DNA from 2 places in the Pedobacter jamesrossensis genome. Region 1 is predicted to be linked to the other one. Evidence: riboswitches for the same ligand, from Rfam matches in the RefSeq annotation. Region 1 holds a riboswitch; the other holds the start of a gene.
The links. A riboswitch is a leader RNA that binds a small molecule or an ion and turns the genes downstream of it on or off. The one in region 1 is predicted to bind cobalamin.

Region 1 (8,264 bases):
CAGGTATCAGGCTTTAAGTTTCCGATTAAACGGAACGCCGCTTGCCAAAAAACAACAACAACATGCCACGTTCGGTAAACGCAGTAGCTTCGAGAAGAAGAAGAAAGAAAATCCTTAATATGGCCAAAGGCTATTGGGGAGCAAGAAGTAAAGTTTATACTGTTGCTAAAAACACAGTAGAAAAAGGTTTGCAATATGCATACCGTGACCGTAAGGTTAAGAAAAGAGAATTCCGCGGATTATGGATCCAACGTATTAATGCAGGTGCTCGTCAGCATGGTATTTCTTACTCTCAATTAATCGGTAAACTAGCTTCAAAAGAAATCGGTTTAAACCGTAAAGTATTAGCTGATTTAGCAATGAATCATCCTGAAGCTTTCAAAGCTGTAATTGATGCAGTAAAATAGAAATTTTCGCCTCGGCGATTATAATATTAAAAAAGTCCTGATGTAAATCAGGACTTTTTTGTTTTAAAGTGTTTGATCGTCTATCGATGCATCAGGAGCATTAGTCTGAACCGATGCTATTCCATTATCTCTTGAAGTTTCACTCTCGTACATTTCACTCGAACCAATGATTTGTCCATTAGTCGCTTTTAAATTAAAATAAGCTTTTCCGCTGCTTGAAGTTTTCTTGTCGAATTTAGAATCGTCTTGCGAATTTTTTCTAACAGATTCAATACCGTTTTCACAACTGGATTTTGCAGAATAACCTTCACTGCTTAAAATTACCTGACCATTTCCTGCCGCTAAATTAAACTGAAACTCACCATTTTTTCTTTTACTGATTACAAATTTTCCCATTATAAAATTATTAAGTTAAAAATTAATTATTAATACTCTAGCCCGGGACGATTTGAATTAAAGTTATAATTTTTTCAAAATTTGTTTGCTAATTTTGAATATATATTATTTATAATCCATTTTAAACTTACTCAAATCTGGTTTTTGCTTTTTTGCTCTTTTCAATTCTACTTCGTAAATGCTTCTACCTAAATTTTTCATAAAAGGATAACAAACCGTTTCGTATTCATACTTATTATCATTGAAAATTCCATCTTCATTACTTTGAATAACTGCGGTTAAGAAAAACTCAATTCCATTTTTAAAATCTACGAAGTAAGAATTATCGATTATGTAACCATAACTATCACCATACTTATTAAATATTCTAATGTCTGGGTTTAAATCTGCGTTTTTATCTCTACCGTAATACAGCATTTTAGCATAGGTTGGCCAAAATTCTTTTTCATCATATTTAGGATAATTGCTTTCTGTTGGCAATTTGCTCATGTAGGTGTAAATCAATTGATAATCATCCGGAGTTAAATTATAGCGTTCGTTGGCAGGAAAAACTTCTGGTAGGATTAGTTTTTGCATTAGCTTTTGCTGGTCGTTAATTGCAAAAGCATTTTTATTCTCCAGGCTGAAAGGCTTATTTACCAATTTGTCAGAGCTATCTAAATAACCCTTACCCATTACTGTATTGGTTAAAACCAAATCATATTCTTTTGGGTCATATTGCGCTTCTTGATTGTAAACCAGTTTATCACCATTGTAAAATTTAATTGGATTAGTATGTTTAGCGGTTTCACCAGCATCACCGATGGCTAAGCGGTTTAAAATTCTACTATTCAGAAGTCCATTTTTCTTTAATTTTTCGTTTAATTCCGCTCTTCCAATAAACTCAAACAATCTATTAAAAGCATCGTTATCGCTGGTTAAAAGAATTTTTTTGATATAATGTTCAATTGATGGCAGGCTATTTTGAGCTGAACTATCTTTTAAAACCTTGGTTTGACCCTTAAAAGCGCTATCTGTTATCATGGTGCTTTTGACTGTAATTCCCGTTGCTTTTAAACGATTAACTTTCTCTAAAGCGAAAATTACGGCGGCTAATTTAACGGTGCTGGCAGGGTAGAAGTAATGCTGTGGATTTAAATTGTAACTATAGCTTTTAAAACTTGGTTTGTTTTTAGCATCGCGATTAATCTGTGTATAAAGAATTTGTACCTGGTTTTTATCTGCGTGGTTTAATATGCTTCCAAAGAATTCAGGTTTAGATTCTAATAATTTATTTAGAAAAACGGTATCTATTTTTTGAGCGATAGCAGATAAACTCATTACGGAAAATACAAAAAGGAGAATAGATTTCATAATTCGGATTTGATATTTAAAGTTAAAATAATCATTTCTTAATCGGTTATTTAAATAGGATAAAAAGCTTTTTGTTTTAACCTTTGGTCTTTCAGCTTTAATACCTACTTTTGCAGCGCTTTTGGTTTCCGGCTTTACAACCGGAATTAAAAGGGAATGCAGTGTAATTCTGCAACTGTCCCGCAGCTGTAAGCTCTATAACGTTTTTTCATTCAAAAAGCCACTGTTTCAATTCTGATTCGGGAAGGCAGAAAAAACGGGAGTAAGTCAGAAGACCTGCCTTAGCGTATAATTTCATAGCTTTCGGGGATTGAAGCTAGGTTTGAGGTACTAAACGTTTTCGTATTTTCATTTCCTTTCCTAATCTGTTGGCTGTGGGCAAAACTCACAATCAAATGAACAAAAAAAGAATTTTAATTGCTGCAGGCCTGGGGTTTGTACAATTAACAATTAGCCAATTGGCTAATGCACAAGACAGTTTACAACTGAAAGATGTTGTAATTACGGCTACAAAAAACGACCAGAAGCAATCGCAAACTGGTAAGGTGGTTACCATTATTAGCAAAGAAACTTTAGAACGTAGTCATGGTAAATCATTACCAGAATTAATTAGCGAGCAGGCAGGTATTATCGTTGCAGGTTCGAGCAGTAACCCAGGTTTAAATAAATCGGTATTTTTCCGTGGTGCGGGTAGTGCTTATGCTGTTGTTTTAATTGATGGAATTGTACAAAACGACCCATCAGGAAATGGCGGCGCTTTCGATTTACGTCTTTTATCAATCGACCAAATAGACCATATCGAAATTTTAAGAGGTGGCCAATCTACAATTTACGGTTCGGATGCAGTTGCAGGCGTAATTAACATCATCACTAAAAAAGGTGGTCCGAATGGAAACACAATTTATGGTGTTGCAAGTATTGGCAGTTACGAAACTTTAAAAGGTACTATTGGCTTAAATGGAGGGGTAGAAGGTTTTACATATAACGTTAATTATACTCAGAATAAAAGTAATGGTATTTCTGAAGCGGCTAATCCGGAAGGAAACAGTGCAGAATTTGATAAGGATGGTTTCAGAACGGGTGCTTTAAATGCAAATTTCGGAGTAAAATTAGATAAGCATTTCTCTGTAAATCCTTTTGTGCGCTATTACTATGGTAACTATAGTTTTGATGGTGGTGCTTTTGTGGATGCAGGAAACTATTCGATTCTTAAAAACGTTGCTGCTGGTACAAATGCAAAATATGAATTTGCTACAGGTAAAGTAACTTTAAACTATAGCTATGAAAGCACTTCAAACGATTCTCATAGTTCGTTTCCAAGTTTTTCTCAAGGTAAAATCTCAATTGTAGATGTATTTTACAACCAAAAGCTTAACAATAAGTTAGATTTACTGGTAGGTATAGATAATCGAGTAATGAAGCTTGTTTCGGCTGGTAAATCTCCAAAAGCCAATATTTTTGCAGCTTATGGTTCATTATTTTTACATGATTTAAGTGTATTTAACTTAGAGGTTGGTGGTCGTTACAACAAACACGAGCAATATGGTGAGAACTATACTTATTCAGTTACACCAAGAATCAACATTATTAAGGAAATAAAATTATTTGGTACAGTATCAACAGCTTTTAAAGTGCCAACATTAAATATGTTGTTTGGTCAGTTTGGTGCTAATTTAGATTTGAAGCCCGAAAAGTCTCAAAATTATGAGGCTGGAGTTAACTTCAGCTTTGCTGATGAGAAATTTACTTTAAGATTAGCTGGTTTTAAACGCGATTTAAAAGATGCAATTATTTATGCTTTCCCTGCAGGATATGTTAATCAGGTTAGCCAAAAAACTAAGGGTTTTGAAGTTGAGCCAGCTGTTAAGTTTGGAAAGTTTAGCTTAAATGGTTATTACGCTTATGTTGAAGGAAATGAATTTAACTTCGTAGATAACGCCATTGCAGATTATCTTTTCCGCAGACCAAAAAATACTTTTGGCATAACTGCAGGCGTTCAGGCTACTACAAATTTATTCGTTAGCGCAAATTACCGCTATTTCGGAAATCGTACTGATGGTAATTTCAGCACTTATACGGTTGATACTTTACCAGCTTACAAATTATTAAGCGCTTATGCAGAATATTCATTAGCAAACAAACGTGTTAAAATATTCTTCGATGCTAAAAACATACTAGATGAAAAGTATAATGAAATTATCGGCTATAATAGCATGGGTTTCAATTTTAATACAGGCGTAAGTTTTAATATCCGATAAGAAAATTTAACTTTGCAAAATAATTAACCAATATAAAATGGCTCATTTAAAATTTAACCCACGCACTTTATTGTTATTATTAATGATATTGGCAATAACGGGTTTCCGTTTACTGGTAACATTTAATTCTGATGAATTGAAGTTTGCTAATTTTTCATCGATAGGGGCAGTTGCACTTTTTGGTGGCGCTTACTTTAAAGATAATTTGAAAGCATTTGCTTTTCCTTTATTAAGTTTATTTTTAAGCGATTTTGTTTTATCGACAACTATTTTCAGTAAATACAGTAGCGGCTTTTTATACGAAGGTTGGTATTGGGTTTACGGAGCATTTGCTTTAATGGTTTTAGTTGGAAGATTAATGCTAAAAAATATAACGATAGCTAATTTATTAGCATCAACATTGGTTATAGTTTTAATACACTGGATTGTAACTGATTTTCCGATTTGGTTTAGAAACCCATCTTATACACAAGATTTAGCTGGTTTTTGGTTATGCCTGGAAAGAGCGATTCCTTTCGAAATTAGATTTTTAGAAGGAACTGTAATTTATGGCGCAATTCTTTTCGGAGCTTTCGAAATTTTAAAAGCGAAGTATCCAGTGTTAAAATTACAGACACAAAAGATATAATAGTTCTTAAAACGAATAATAAAATCCTCTTTCGATTAATTTCAAAAGAGGATTTTTTTTAACTTTATTCCAGGTTACATCATCCATTTTACTTTACTTATCACATTTACCACAATATGAAGGTTGTTTCTTTTTTACCCGCTGCTACCAAAATGATTTACGATATGGGTTTGCAGGAATATTTGTACGGCGTTACTTTCGAATGCCCAAAAGAAGCTGCAAACATGCCTAAAATTGTTCGCTGCATATTAGAAGGAAAAAATTATTCTAGTATAGAAATTGATAAGATTTTTTCAGCCTCGAAAGCGCAGGGGAAAAGCTTGTATTGGGTAGATGATGAGTTGCTGGAAAGCATTTCGCCTGATATCGTTTTTACACAAGATATTTGTGAGGTTTGCAATATTGACACCGTTTGCACCGAAACAGCAGTAATGAAACTTAGCAAACAGCCAACCCTCGTTCCTTTATCACCAAATAATTTGCAAGATGTTTTTGAATGTGCCATAACTATTGCTAAAGCAATGGGCAAGGAAGAAGTTGCCTTAAATTATCTAGCTAATCTTCAAAAGAAAACAGATTATATTCTGGATGAGTTAAGAGCAAATAAAGCGCCTTTAAAACGCATAATGTTGATGGAATGGATTGAGCCAATTTATAACTGCGGACATTGGATTCCTTTTCAAATTGCCGCTGCAGGTGGTGTAGATATGCTTTCTAATCCGGCAGGAGATTCTATTGTAACCCAATGGGAGAAAATTGTAAAATACAATCCACAGGTTTTGGTTATAGCGCCATGTGGTTTTGATGTAGCCAGAAGCATAGAAGAAATGCCTTTACTAACATCTAAAAAAGGTTGGGATGATTTGGAAGCTGTGAAAAATAACCAGGTTTACATAGCAGACTTTGATATGTTTACCCAACCAAGTGTAGGTACTTTGGTTGAAGGTATTGAAGCCCTGGCTTGCATGTTTCACCCCGAAATATTTACGGCAGATGAGTTTATTGCTAAGAAATTTGTAAACTATTCTAAAATCGAAGTTTTAAGCAGATAATGAAATTAGTTGTTTTAACAGGGGCAGGGATTAGTGCAGAAAGTGGCTTGAAAACTTTTCGCGATTCTGACGGACTGTGGGAAGGTTATAACATTTACGATGTGGCAACACCAGAGGCGTGGGAAAGAAATCCTGAATTGGTTCAGGAATTTTATAATGAAAGAAGAAGACAAGTTTTAGCTGCTCAGCCAAATTTGGCACATTCCATTTTGGCCGAACTCGAAAAAGATTTTGATGTTGAAATTATCACACAGAATATAGATGATTTACACGAAAGGGCAGGCTCAACAAAAGTTACTCATCTTCATGGGGTAATTACAAAATCTCAATCCAATATCAAATCAAGCCTTACTTACCAAATTAATGGCTCAGAGATACGAATGGGCGAACTATGCGAATTAGGCTCGCAGCTGCGTCCGCATGTGGTTTGGTTTGGCGAATCTGTTTCAATGATTGAGGTTGCTGCAGAAATTTGTAAGAAGGCAGATATTTTTGTGCTAATTGGTACATCTTTGGCTGTCTATCCGGCTGCTGGCTTAATAGATTTTATTCCATCATCAGTTCCAAAATACATTGTAGATCCAAAAATACCCGAAGTAAGGCGTTACAAAAACATAATAGCAATAGAACGAACTGCTGTTAACGGTGTAGCATCTCTAAAAGATATCCTTTTAAATAATGAATAAGAAGCTTTGCATTTTTAATTGGAGCGGTGGAAAAGATAGCACACTGGCTTTACATTACGCATTACAAGATGAAACTATTGAAATAAAGTATCTTATTACAACGCTAACAGAAAAATACAAGCGGGTTTCTATGCATGGCGTTCGCGAAAGCTTACTAATTAAACAGGCAGAAAGCATTGGTATTCCATTGTATCAAATTCGTTTGCCAGAAATGCCCGATATGGAAACCTATGATAATACAATGCGAATTCATCTTCAGAAATTCAAAGATGAAGGCATAACGCATTCTATTTTTGGCGACATATTTTTAGAAGATTTACGGCAATATCGGGAAGAAAAACTTGCCGAAGTTGGCTTAAAAGCAATTTTTCCTTTATGGAAAAAAGATACGACTTTATTAATTAATGAATTTCTTAAATTGAACTATAAAACCATCATAGTTTGTACGCAGCAAAATCTCAAATTCATTTGTGGAAAAGTAATTACACAATCTTTAATTAGCGCCTTACCAAAAAATATAGACCCCTGTGGTGAAAGTGGCGAGTTTCATACTTTTGCCTTCGAAGGTCCAATATTCAAGAAAATAGTCAATTTCGAGGTTGGAGAGCTTGTATATCGAACTTATAATAATCCAACAAAAAATACCGATAATGAAGTTGAAACTGATTCAGAATCAACTGATTTAGGTTTTTGGTATATTGACTTATTAGATTAGTTTTACAATTTTAAAAATTTTTGGCATCATTTTTTCTTTAGTATTGATTATTAACTAAATTATACATCCCAAATGAAACTTTTTTAACCGGGTTAGGTGGTTAAAAGAAGAGTAATGAAAATTAAACGTTATGAAAAAGATATTTGTAGTAATCGCATTAAGTTCAGTAATGTTTGCTTGTAACAATAAAGCAAAAGAAGAAGCTGCATTAAAACAACAAGAAGCAGAAAAACAATTGGCTGTTAAGGCTGTGAAAGATAGTTTAAGGTTAGATAGCTTTAAAAGAGCAGAAACTGCAAAAGTTGAAGCCGAAAAAGAAGCGCAACATCAAGCTGAGTTAGCTGCAGCAAGAAAAGCAGGTTCAAGATCTTCTAAATCTTATGCTACAACATCTGGTGGTAGTTCTAGCTCTTACGGAGGTACACAACCAACTGCTAAAAAAACAGGTTGGAGTGATGCTGCTAAGGGTACAGTAATTGGTGCAGCAGCAGGTGCAGTAGGCGGTGCTTTAATTGATAAGAAAAAAGGTCGTGGCGCAATTATCGGTGGTTTAGCTGGTGCTGGCGGTGGTTATTTAATCGGTAGAGGCGAAGACAGAAAATCTGGTCGTGTGCAACCTAAAAATTAGTTAGGTCCTTATATTTAAGAAAGCGTTTCGGTGAAAATCGAAGCGCTTTTTTTGTGACTAAAAAAATGATTTCTATATTTAAAATAAAAACTCCCATGACTGAAAACAATATAGCTGACAAAGGACAAATACAGCACTTTG
Region 2 (8,264 bases), on a different contig from region 1:
ATGGTTAGTTGTATTTGGAAAAACAGCTTTAAAAATACTGGTTTTTGATGCTTCAATTCTTTCTTCTAAGGTCATGTAGATTATAATAAAATGCCACGGAAAACATTGTTTTCTGTCTTCCCGTGGCAAAAGTAATTTAATTAATCAGATTTTCGGCCGCTAAAACATGCTCAGTTTTGCGCATTTCTTTTGCCGCTTCAACCATCTCGATTAAAGCTTTTTTGGTTTCATTCCATCCGCGTGTTTTTAAACCACAATCGGGGTTTACCCAAAGTTGCTCTGATGGTATAACCGCTTTTGCTTTTTTAAGCAGCGTAATCATTTCTTCCCTTTTAGGAACTCTTGGAGAGTGAATATCATAAACGCCAGGACCAATTTCGTTTGGATATTTGAAATCGGCAAAAGCATCTAGCAGTTCCATTTGCGAACGCGAAGTTTCAATTGTAATAACATCGGCATCCATATCGGCGATGTTCTGAATGATGTCGTTAAACTCAGAATAGCACATGTGTGTGTGAATTTGGGTTTCATCTTCTACGCCTGCTGCAGAAATTTTGAAGGCATTAACCGCCCAGTTTAAATAAGTTTGCCAATCTGCTCTTCGCAATGGTAAACCTTCTCTAATTGCAGGTTCATCAATCTGAATAATCTTAATTCCTGCTTTTTCAAGGTCGCAAACTTCATCGCGAATTGCCAATGCAATTTGTGTACAAGTAACCGAACGAGGCTGGTCGTTACGAACAAACGACCATTGTAAAATGGTTACAGGACCCGTTAACATGCCTTTCATGTACTTTGAAGTGAGAGATTGCGCATATGTAGTACATTTTACAGTCATTGCCTGCGGACGAGAAACATCACCAAAAATAATGGGAGGCTTAACGCAGCGAGAGCCATAACTTTGAACCCATCCATTTTTGGAAAAAGCAAAACCATCCAGTTGCTCACCAAAATATTCTACCATATCATTGCGTTCAAATTCGCCATGAACCAATATATCTAAACCAATTTCCTCTTGCCATTTCACCGCTTTTGCAGTTTCTTCAGCAATTAAAGTATTGTATTCATTTGCAGTAAAAGTTCCGTTTTTAAATTTTGCTCTCCAGCTTCTAACTTCTGCCGTTTGTGGGAACGAACCGATTGTTGTTGTAGGATAAGCAGGCAATTTTAAAGCTTGTTGTTTAATTTTTCTCAACGAAAACGGACTTAAACGGTTAGCGTCTTCTGGTTTAAGCTGAGTTACCCTTTGCTTAACTGCCGGATTGTGAATTAAAGCAGAGCTTTTACGGTTGGCTATGGCTTGTTTATTTGCTTCGAATTTTTGCGTGGTAGATGCAGGGCTTTCGTTTGTGGCAAGTTTTTTTAAGGTTACAACTTCTGCAACTTTCTGTTTTGCAAATGCCAACCATTGTTTAATTTCTGCTGATAGGTTTTGTTCGTCAGTTTCATTATCTAAATCAACAGGCGAATGAATTAGTGAACATGATGGCGCAATCCAAACTCTATCTTTTCCAACCTTTTCGATTGCTTTGTTGATGATTTCTAAAGAGCTTTCAAAATCGTTTTTCCAGATGTTTCGACCATCTACAACACCAATTGAAAGAATGATTTTATCATTTAATGAAGAAATAATATGGTCTAATTGCTTCGGCGCCCGCACTAAATCGATATGTAAAATATCTACGGGAAGTGTTAGAGTTAAAGCCAAGTTATTACCTAAACCTTCAAAATAAGTAGCAAGAACAATTTTTAATTTAGGGAACGATTTTCGGATTTGTTTGTAAGCATAATCATAAGCTTGCTGCTCATTTTCAGTTAAATCAAGTGTTAAAAACGGCTCGTCAAACTGGATGTATTCAACTCCTAAAGAATCTAACCGCGTTAGAATGTCTAAATAAACTGGAAGCAGATTTTTAATTAAATCGATTTTTTCAAAACCCACTTCTTTTTCTTTTCCTAGTAATAAATAAGAAACAGGACCAATTAAAACTGGTTTGGTCGTAATTCCTAATTGCTTAGCTTCATAAAAATCATCAATAATTTTAGTAGAGAAAAGTTTAAATGGCTGGTTTTTGTAAAACTCCGGAACAATGTAATGGTAATTGGTATCGAACCATTTTGTCATTTCCATTGCCACAACATCAAGCCCATCTTTTTGGTAGCCCCTAGCCATTGCGAAATACAAATCGAGCTCAGAATTGCCTTTTTTAAGTATAACTTCGTTGTACCTTTTCGGTATTGCACCAAAAGTTAAAGAATGGTCAAGTACCTGGTCGTAAAAAGAGAAATCATTTGAGGGAATTACATCAATTCCGGCCTCTTTTTGTAATTTCCAGTTTTCGTGGCGAATGTTTTTACCAACCTGTAGCACATTTTTGTACCCGGTTTTATCTGCCCAATAGTTTTCGCAGATTTTTTTTAGTTCTCGGTGGCTACCAATACGCGGATAGCCCAGATTTTGCGTTAGCATTTCTTTTAAAGATTAAGTAAATAAATCGTTTAAAAGCCCTTTAAGCAATATTTTACGATGATTTTATTAAAAATGTGAAGGAAAGGTTAGCGCACAAAAAATCTTCTTTGCAGCAAAAAGCTCAAAGCAAAACCAAATAAAACAGTTAAATTTTATTGTACAAATCAGACCTGACCAATTGCTTTTTAACGCGAAAGCATCGTCAATTCGATATTTGGCAGGTCTCCTGACTTATCCCCAAATTATCGCCTTCCCATTCTGGCGAACCAAAACAGTGGCATTTTTGATAATTTGTTGTCTTTTGTTTAAAAAGACAGGATTTACAGTTGCGCGACAGCTCGTGATTTACACACGATTCCCTTTTAATCTACAGCTAAGTAAAACCAACATCGGTTTGATGAAAAAATAAAGATAAGAACTTACATCAAAGGCAAATGTATGCAATATGGAGGAGGAATTTCAAAAGAATTAAGGGTTTTTGTAAATAAGAAGTGATTTGATAAAATTGAAGAACTGTAACAAATTTACAGCAAGGATATTAACACCATATTTCTGTTATATATTTGATATTAACCAACCAAACTTTCCCGACTATGATAAAAAACTACTTTAAAAAGTTGTGCATGGCTTTTTTAGTGTTAAGTAGCACTGTAGCTATTGCACAAGAAATTCCCAGCCCAAAATCTCACTTTGGCTTTAATATTGGCGATGATTATCAACTCGCAACCTACACTCAAACAGAAGCTTATTTTAAGAAATTAGCTGAAACTTCTAAGCGTGTTAAACTGGTAGATATCGGTAAAACAGAAGAAGGCAGAAGTCAGTACATGATGATTGTGACTTCTCCAGAAAACCTTAAAAAATTAGACAGATACAAAGAGATTTCACAGCAATTGGCTCATGCCGAAATTACCCCAGAGCAAGCAAAAGCTTTGGCTCAAGAGGGTAAGGCAGTAGTTTGGATAGATGGTGGTTTACATGCAAACGAAACTGTAGGTGCTCATCAGCTTATTCAAACGGCTTACGAATTTGCTTCTAGAACGGATGCAGAAACTTTAAGGGTTTTAGATAATGTGATTATTCTATTTACACACGCAAATCCTGATGGTCAGGAATTGGTGAGTAACTGGTACATGAGGGAAAAAGATCCAAAGAAAAGAACTTTATCTGGCTTGCCAAGACTTTACGAAAAGTATGCTGGACATGATAATAACCGAGATTTCTTTATGTTAAACCTTAAAGAAACCCAAAATATGGGTCGCCAGCTTTTTGTAGAATGGATACCGCAAATTATGTATAATCATCATCAGGCTGGCCCTGCCGGAACAGTAGTTGCAGGCCCGCCATATCGCGATCCTTTTAATTACGTATTCGATGCAACTATTTTAACCAGTTTAGATGCTGTTGGCGCCGCAATGCACAACAGAATGAACGTTGAAAATAAGGCAGGTTACACCCAAAGAGGCGGTTCTGTATATTCAACCTGGTATAACGGCGGTCTACGTACTACAACCTATTTTCACAATATGGTTGGTTTACTAACGGAAATTATTGGTAGCCCAACACCTTCTGATATTCCTTTGGTTCCATCGAGATTATTGCCAAGCGGCGATTCTCCAAATCCGATTACACCACGCAAATGGTATTTCAAAAACTCGATAGACTATTCTGTTTCATTAAACTACGCTGTTTTAGGTTATGCCCAGCGTTACCGCGATGAATTGTTGTACAATATCTATCAAATGGGAAAAAATTCTATTGATAGAGGAAAAAAAGATAACTGGTCTTTCTCTCCTAAAAAAATTGATGCCATAAATGCTGCAGCGAAAACATCAACTCCTGCAGCAGGAGGAGAATTTGGCAGAGGCAGACAAATTAGTATAAAAGCTTTCGATACGGTTATGAAAGCGCCTCTAAATCGCGACCCAAGGGGTTATATTTTATCTGCCGATCAACCAGATTTTAACTCTGCAATTAAGTTCTTAAATGCATTAATACGAACCGGAATTTTAGTTCAAAAAGCAACAGCTCCTTTTACTGTTGCAGGTAAAAATTATCCTGCCGGAAGTTATGTTGTTAAAACCGACCAAGCTTTCCGTCCGCATGTATTGGATATGTTTGAGCCTCAAGATCACCCAAATGATTTCAAATACGAAGGCAGTGCGCCAACACCGCCTTATGATGCGGCAGGCTGGACATTAGCTTATATGATGGATGTTAAATTCGATCGTTTACAAGATGATTTTAATGGTCCTTTCGAGAGAATTCCTTTTGGGCAATTATTAAAACCTGAGAACAAATTAGCATCAGGATCTAGTTATGTGTTAAGTGCAGCTCAAAACGATTCTTATACAGCGGTTAACGACCTTTTGAAAGCTAAGACAGACGTTTATCGCTCTACTGAAAACGGAGATTTTTACGTTTCTGCTTCGGGTAATGCAAAAAGCATTTTAGAGAAGGCAAATGTTAAATTAAAATCGTCTTCTGCGCCGAAAAATAAAACTAAAATTACGGCAGGAAGAATTGCACTTTGGGATACTTATGGTGGTTCTATGGCATCGGGATGGGTGCGTTGGATGATGGAACAGTACCATTACAACGCGACTGTTATTTATCCGCAAGATATTGATGCAGGTGATTTGAAATCAAAATATGATGTAATTGTTTTTGTTGGAGGTGCAATTCCTGCATTGCCTAATGCAGGTGCAACTGGAAGAGGTGGAGGTTTTAATGCCCCGACACCACAAGATATTCCTGATGAATACAAAAAACAAACAGGAAGAATTACAGCGGATAAGTCTATTCCTCAAATAAAGAAATTCCTTGAAGATGGTGGTAAAGTTGTAACTATAGGCTCGAGTACAAACTTAGCTTATCATTTACAATTACCTGTTCGTAATGCAATGGTAGAAATTGTTAACGGGATAGAAAAACGCTTGCCAGATGAAAAATATTACGTTCCGGGAAGTGTTTTAAATGTAGAAGTTGATAGCAAACAACAAGCAAACTGGGGTATGGAGAAAGAAGCAGATGTTTATTTCGATAATAGCCCGGTGTTTAGATTAACTGGCGATGCAATTGCTGCGGGCAAAATAAAACCTTTAATGTGGTTTAATTCGGCAACACCCTTGCGCAGCGGCTGGGCTTGGGGGCAAGCTTATTTGCAGGACGGCGTAACGGCTTTCGAAGCCAATATCGGTAAAGGAAAACTTTATGCTTTTGGCCCGGAGATTGCTTTTAGAGCACAAACACATGGAACTTTTAAGTTGATATTTAATCAGTTGTATAAGTAATATTAAATTAACCAGCAACGGTTGCCAATTTGGTAACCGTCGCTGGTTTTTTGTTATTTTGTGTAAGGGAAATTTCTAGAAACTTTTCTCATCATTTGCTCTACCAAATCATCTGTAGATGAAGCTATTGAAGCATCCATTGTTTTAAAAAACCTCCATAAAAGATCGCCTGTTGTACCATTATTTAGCGTTAGTGTTAAAGTTCCAGTACCTGTTTTCCCTCCAAAGCCACCGAATAATACTGCTGAAGCAATAGCACCAGCTTCCGATTTTGTTTGTTCCGTTTCAAAACTGCCACCTAGCACCCCATCTACACCAAGGATTTTAGCGATTTCATCTTTTGTCGTTTCATCTAATTTATCAGAAATACCAGCCTTTTTTAATAAAATATTCGTCTTATCTACATCCTGAAATTCTACCGTATAATCTTTGCCTTTCCTCAACAAGAAAGTATACATGCTAGACTGAATAGACTTTGACATTGTTTTTTCTTGATCTCGGTTTGCTTCTGCGTTAAATCCTTTGGGTTGTTTTTTGTAAGTAATTTTAGTGTTAAACGGTAAGATTGCAACAGTTTTGTGGTTTTTAATTTCCGATGATAGCTTCGGGCTTTCGAAAATTTGTTTTTGTGCATTGGCACTGAATCCTAATGCTATGATTAGGAGTGAGAGAATTGTTTTTTTCATTTTTACAGTTATATAATTTGATTTAAGCAGACAATATACATAAAATAGTAAACGATAGAGGTTGCTCCTGTTCTTCATTGTTGTTCAATAAAATAAAAAACAAATAAAAATTGGCAACATATAAGTTATCTAAAAACATAGAGGCCTTTTTACTTTCTACTTACCAAGCTTAATTTAGAACCGCTTAATTTTACACCATGAAAGTAGAAATCTGGTCGGATGTAATGTGTCCGTTTTGCTATATCGGTAAACGTCATTTTGAACAGGCAATTGAAAAATTGCCGTTTAAGAATGAAATTGAGGTGGATTGGAAAAGTTATCAGCTTAATCCAGAATATCATAATACCAATAACGAAACGGTTTATGATTACTTATCAAGAAGCAAGGGAATGCCAATTGAGCAAGCTAAACAGATGACGAAGCAGGTTTCGGATATGGCCGCTAATGCTGGCTTAACAATCAATTTCGATACAAATATTCCTGCCAATACTTTCAATGCACACCGTTTGATTCATTTAGCAGCAAAACATGGTTTGCAAGATTTAGCCGAAGAAAAATTTTTCGAAGCGCACTTCGTAAGAAGTCTAAATATTGGCGAAGAGTCTGCTTTATTAGATATTGCCGTAGAAATTGGGTTGGACAAAGCTGAAGCAGTGCATGTTTTAAAAGGGAACGAATTTGCAGAAGCGGTTCGCTATGATATTTATGAAAGCCAGAATTTAGGCATTCGTGGTGTTCCCTATTTTGTTATGGATAGAAAGTTTGGTGTTTCGGGCGCTCAACCCGTTCAGGCTTTTACGGATGCTTTAACACAAAGTTTTACCGAATGGAAAGAAGCTCAACCAAAAACAACATTAACTTCATTAAACAAAAATAATGATGCTATTTGTGATGAAAGTGGTTGTGAAATATAACTTTTACCAATCATTTCGAAGTTATATCGAAATCATTTCCCCTTCAGCGGCGTTAGCAAATATTCTAATCCGTTAACCCGGATTTCGAACATAGTTGCCATTAAATCGCCTAATTTTCCTTTTGGGAAACCTTTATCCTTATACCAAAGCAAATAACTTTCGGGGATATTGCAAATTAAATAGCCTTTATACTTACCATAAGGCATTTGCATTTTAACTAAGTCGAGGAGTAAAGTTGGATCGAGCATTAAATAATAAAATCTAAATAATTTTCTTTGTTAACTATGGTAAACACAGCATTAGGATAATTTTTTGCAAAAAAACCAGGAATTTTCTTTTTTTGATTTCCCCACTTAAAATCTACTGCATTAATTTGTTCGTTTTTAACTTCTATTAAATCAATATCTTGTTGATCGTAGGTTCTCCAAAAATAATATCTTGAGTTTTACTGTTGGTAGTTCATTTTTTTTATACGCTCACTAAAACAATAATTTTCCCACAAAAGACCTTGATCGTTACGAAGTACTAAAAGCCTAAAATCATTTATAATAGCGTTACGAATGCCGTTATCATAAAAATACCATTTAGATGATTTGGTTACTTCTTTTCGCGAATTATTGCTATATCCGCCAACTTTATAAATGATAAATACTTTCGAGAGTAAATCTAAATAACAATCGACCGTATTTTTGCTAATTCCTAGCTTTCGCGAAAGTTCATCAATAGAAACTTCTGAGCCTACCTGAAAAGCAATTAATTTTAAAAGCTCGAAAAGTTTTGCGCTATTTTGTATGTTTTCATACATCAAAATATCTTTTAGCAAGTACGTTTTACCAATTCCGTTAAGTATTGTGCTTTTTCTATTGTTGTATCCAAATGAAACAATTCTGGGTAAGATCCA

Region 2: it holds a riboswitch for cobalamin, as region 1 does, so the genes downstream of both, metE (5-methyltetrahydropteroyltriglutamate--homocysteine S-methyltransferase) here and ACFOUY_RS15400 (TonB-dependent receptor plug domain-containing protein) in region 1, are expected to answer to the same signal.

The regions. Positions count from the first base shown of each region.
Region 1 covers NZ_JBHSBY010000134.1:4,406-12,669, forward strand. The annotation lists gene rplT (50S ribosomal protein L20) at 63-407, shown strand; gene ACFOUY_RS15390 (YegP family protein) at 471-803, opposite strand; gene ACFOUY_RS15395 (serine hydrolase) at 909-2,156, opposite strand; cobalamin riboswitch at 2,262-2,454, shown strand; gene ACFOUY_RS15400 (TonB-dependent receptor plug domain-containing protein) at 2,552-4,414, shown strand; gene ACFOUY_RS15405 (DUF6580 family putative transport protein) at 4,452-5,042, shown strand; gene ACFOUY_RS15410 (ABC transporter substrate-binding protein) at 5,159-6,094, shown strand; gene ACFOUY_RS15415 (Sir2 family NAD-dependent protein deacetylase) at 6,094-6,780, shown strand; gene ACFOUY_RS15420 (Dph6-related ATP pyrophosphatase) at 6,773-7,495, shown strand; gene ACFOUY_RS15425 (YMGG-like glycine zipper-containing protein) at 7,626-8,123, shown strand; gene ACFOUY_RS15430 (Dabb family protein) at 8,219-8,264, shown strand, end outside.
Region 2 covers NZ_JBHSBY010000030.1:170,246-178,509, reverse strand. The annotation lists gene ACFOUY_RS05500 (acyl-CoA thioesterase) at 1-75, opposite strand, end outside; gene metE (5-methyltetrahydropteroyltriglutamate--homocysteine S-methyltransferase) at 137-2,470, opposite strand; cobalamin riboswitch at 2,669-2,873, opposite strand; gene ACFOUY_RS05490 (M14 family metallopeptidase) at 3,094-5,763, shown strand; gene ACFOUY_RS05485 (hypothetical protein) at 5,817-6,449, opposite strand; gene ACFOUY_RS05480 (DsbA family oxidoreductase) at 6,647-7,363, shown strand; gene ACFOUY_RS05475 (DUF3820 family protein) at 7,396-7,611, opposite strand; gene ACFOUY_RS05470 (DUF4143 domain-containing protein) at 7,809-8,168, opposite strand; gene ACFOUY_RS05465 (ATP-binding protein) at 8,180-8,264, opposite strand, start outside.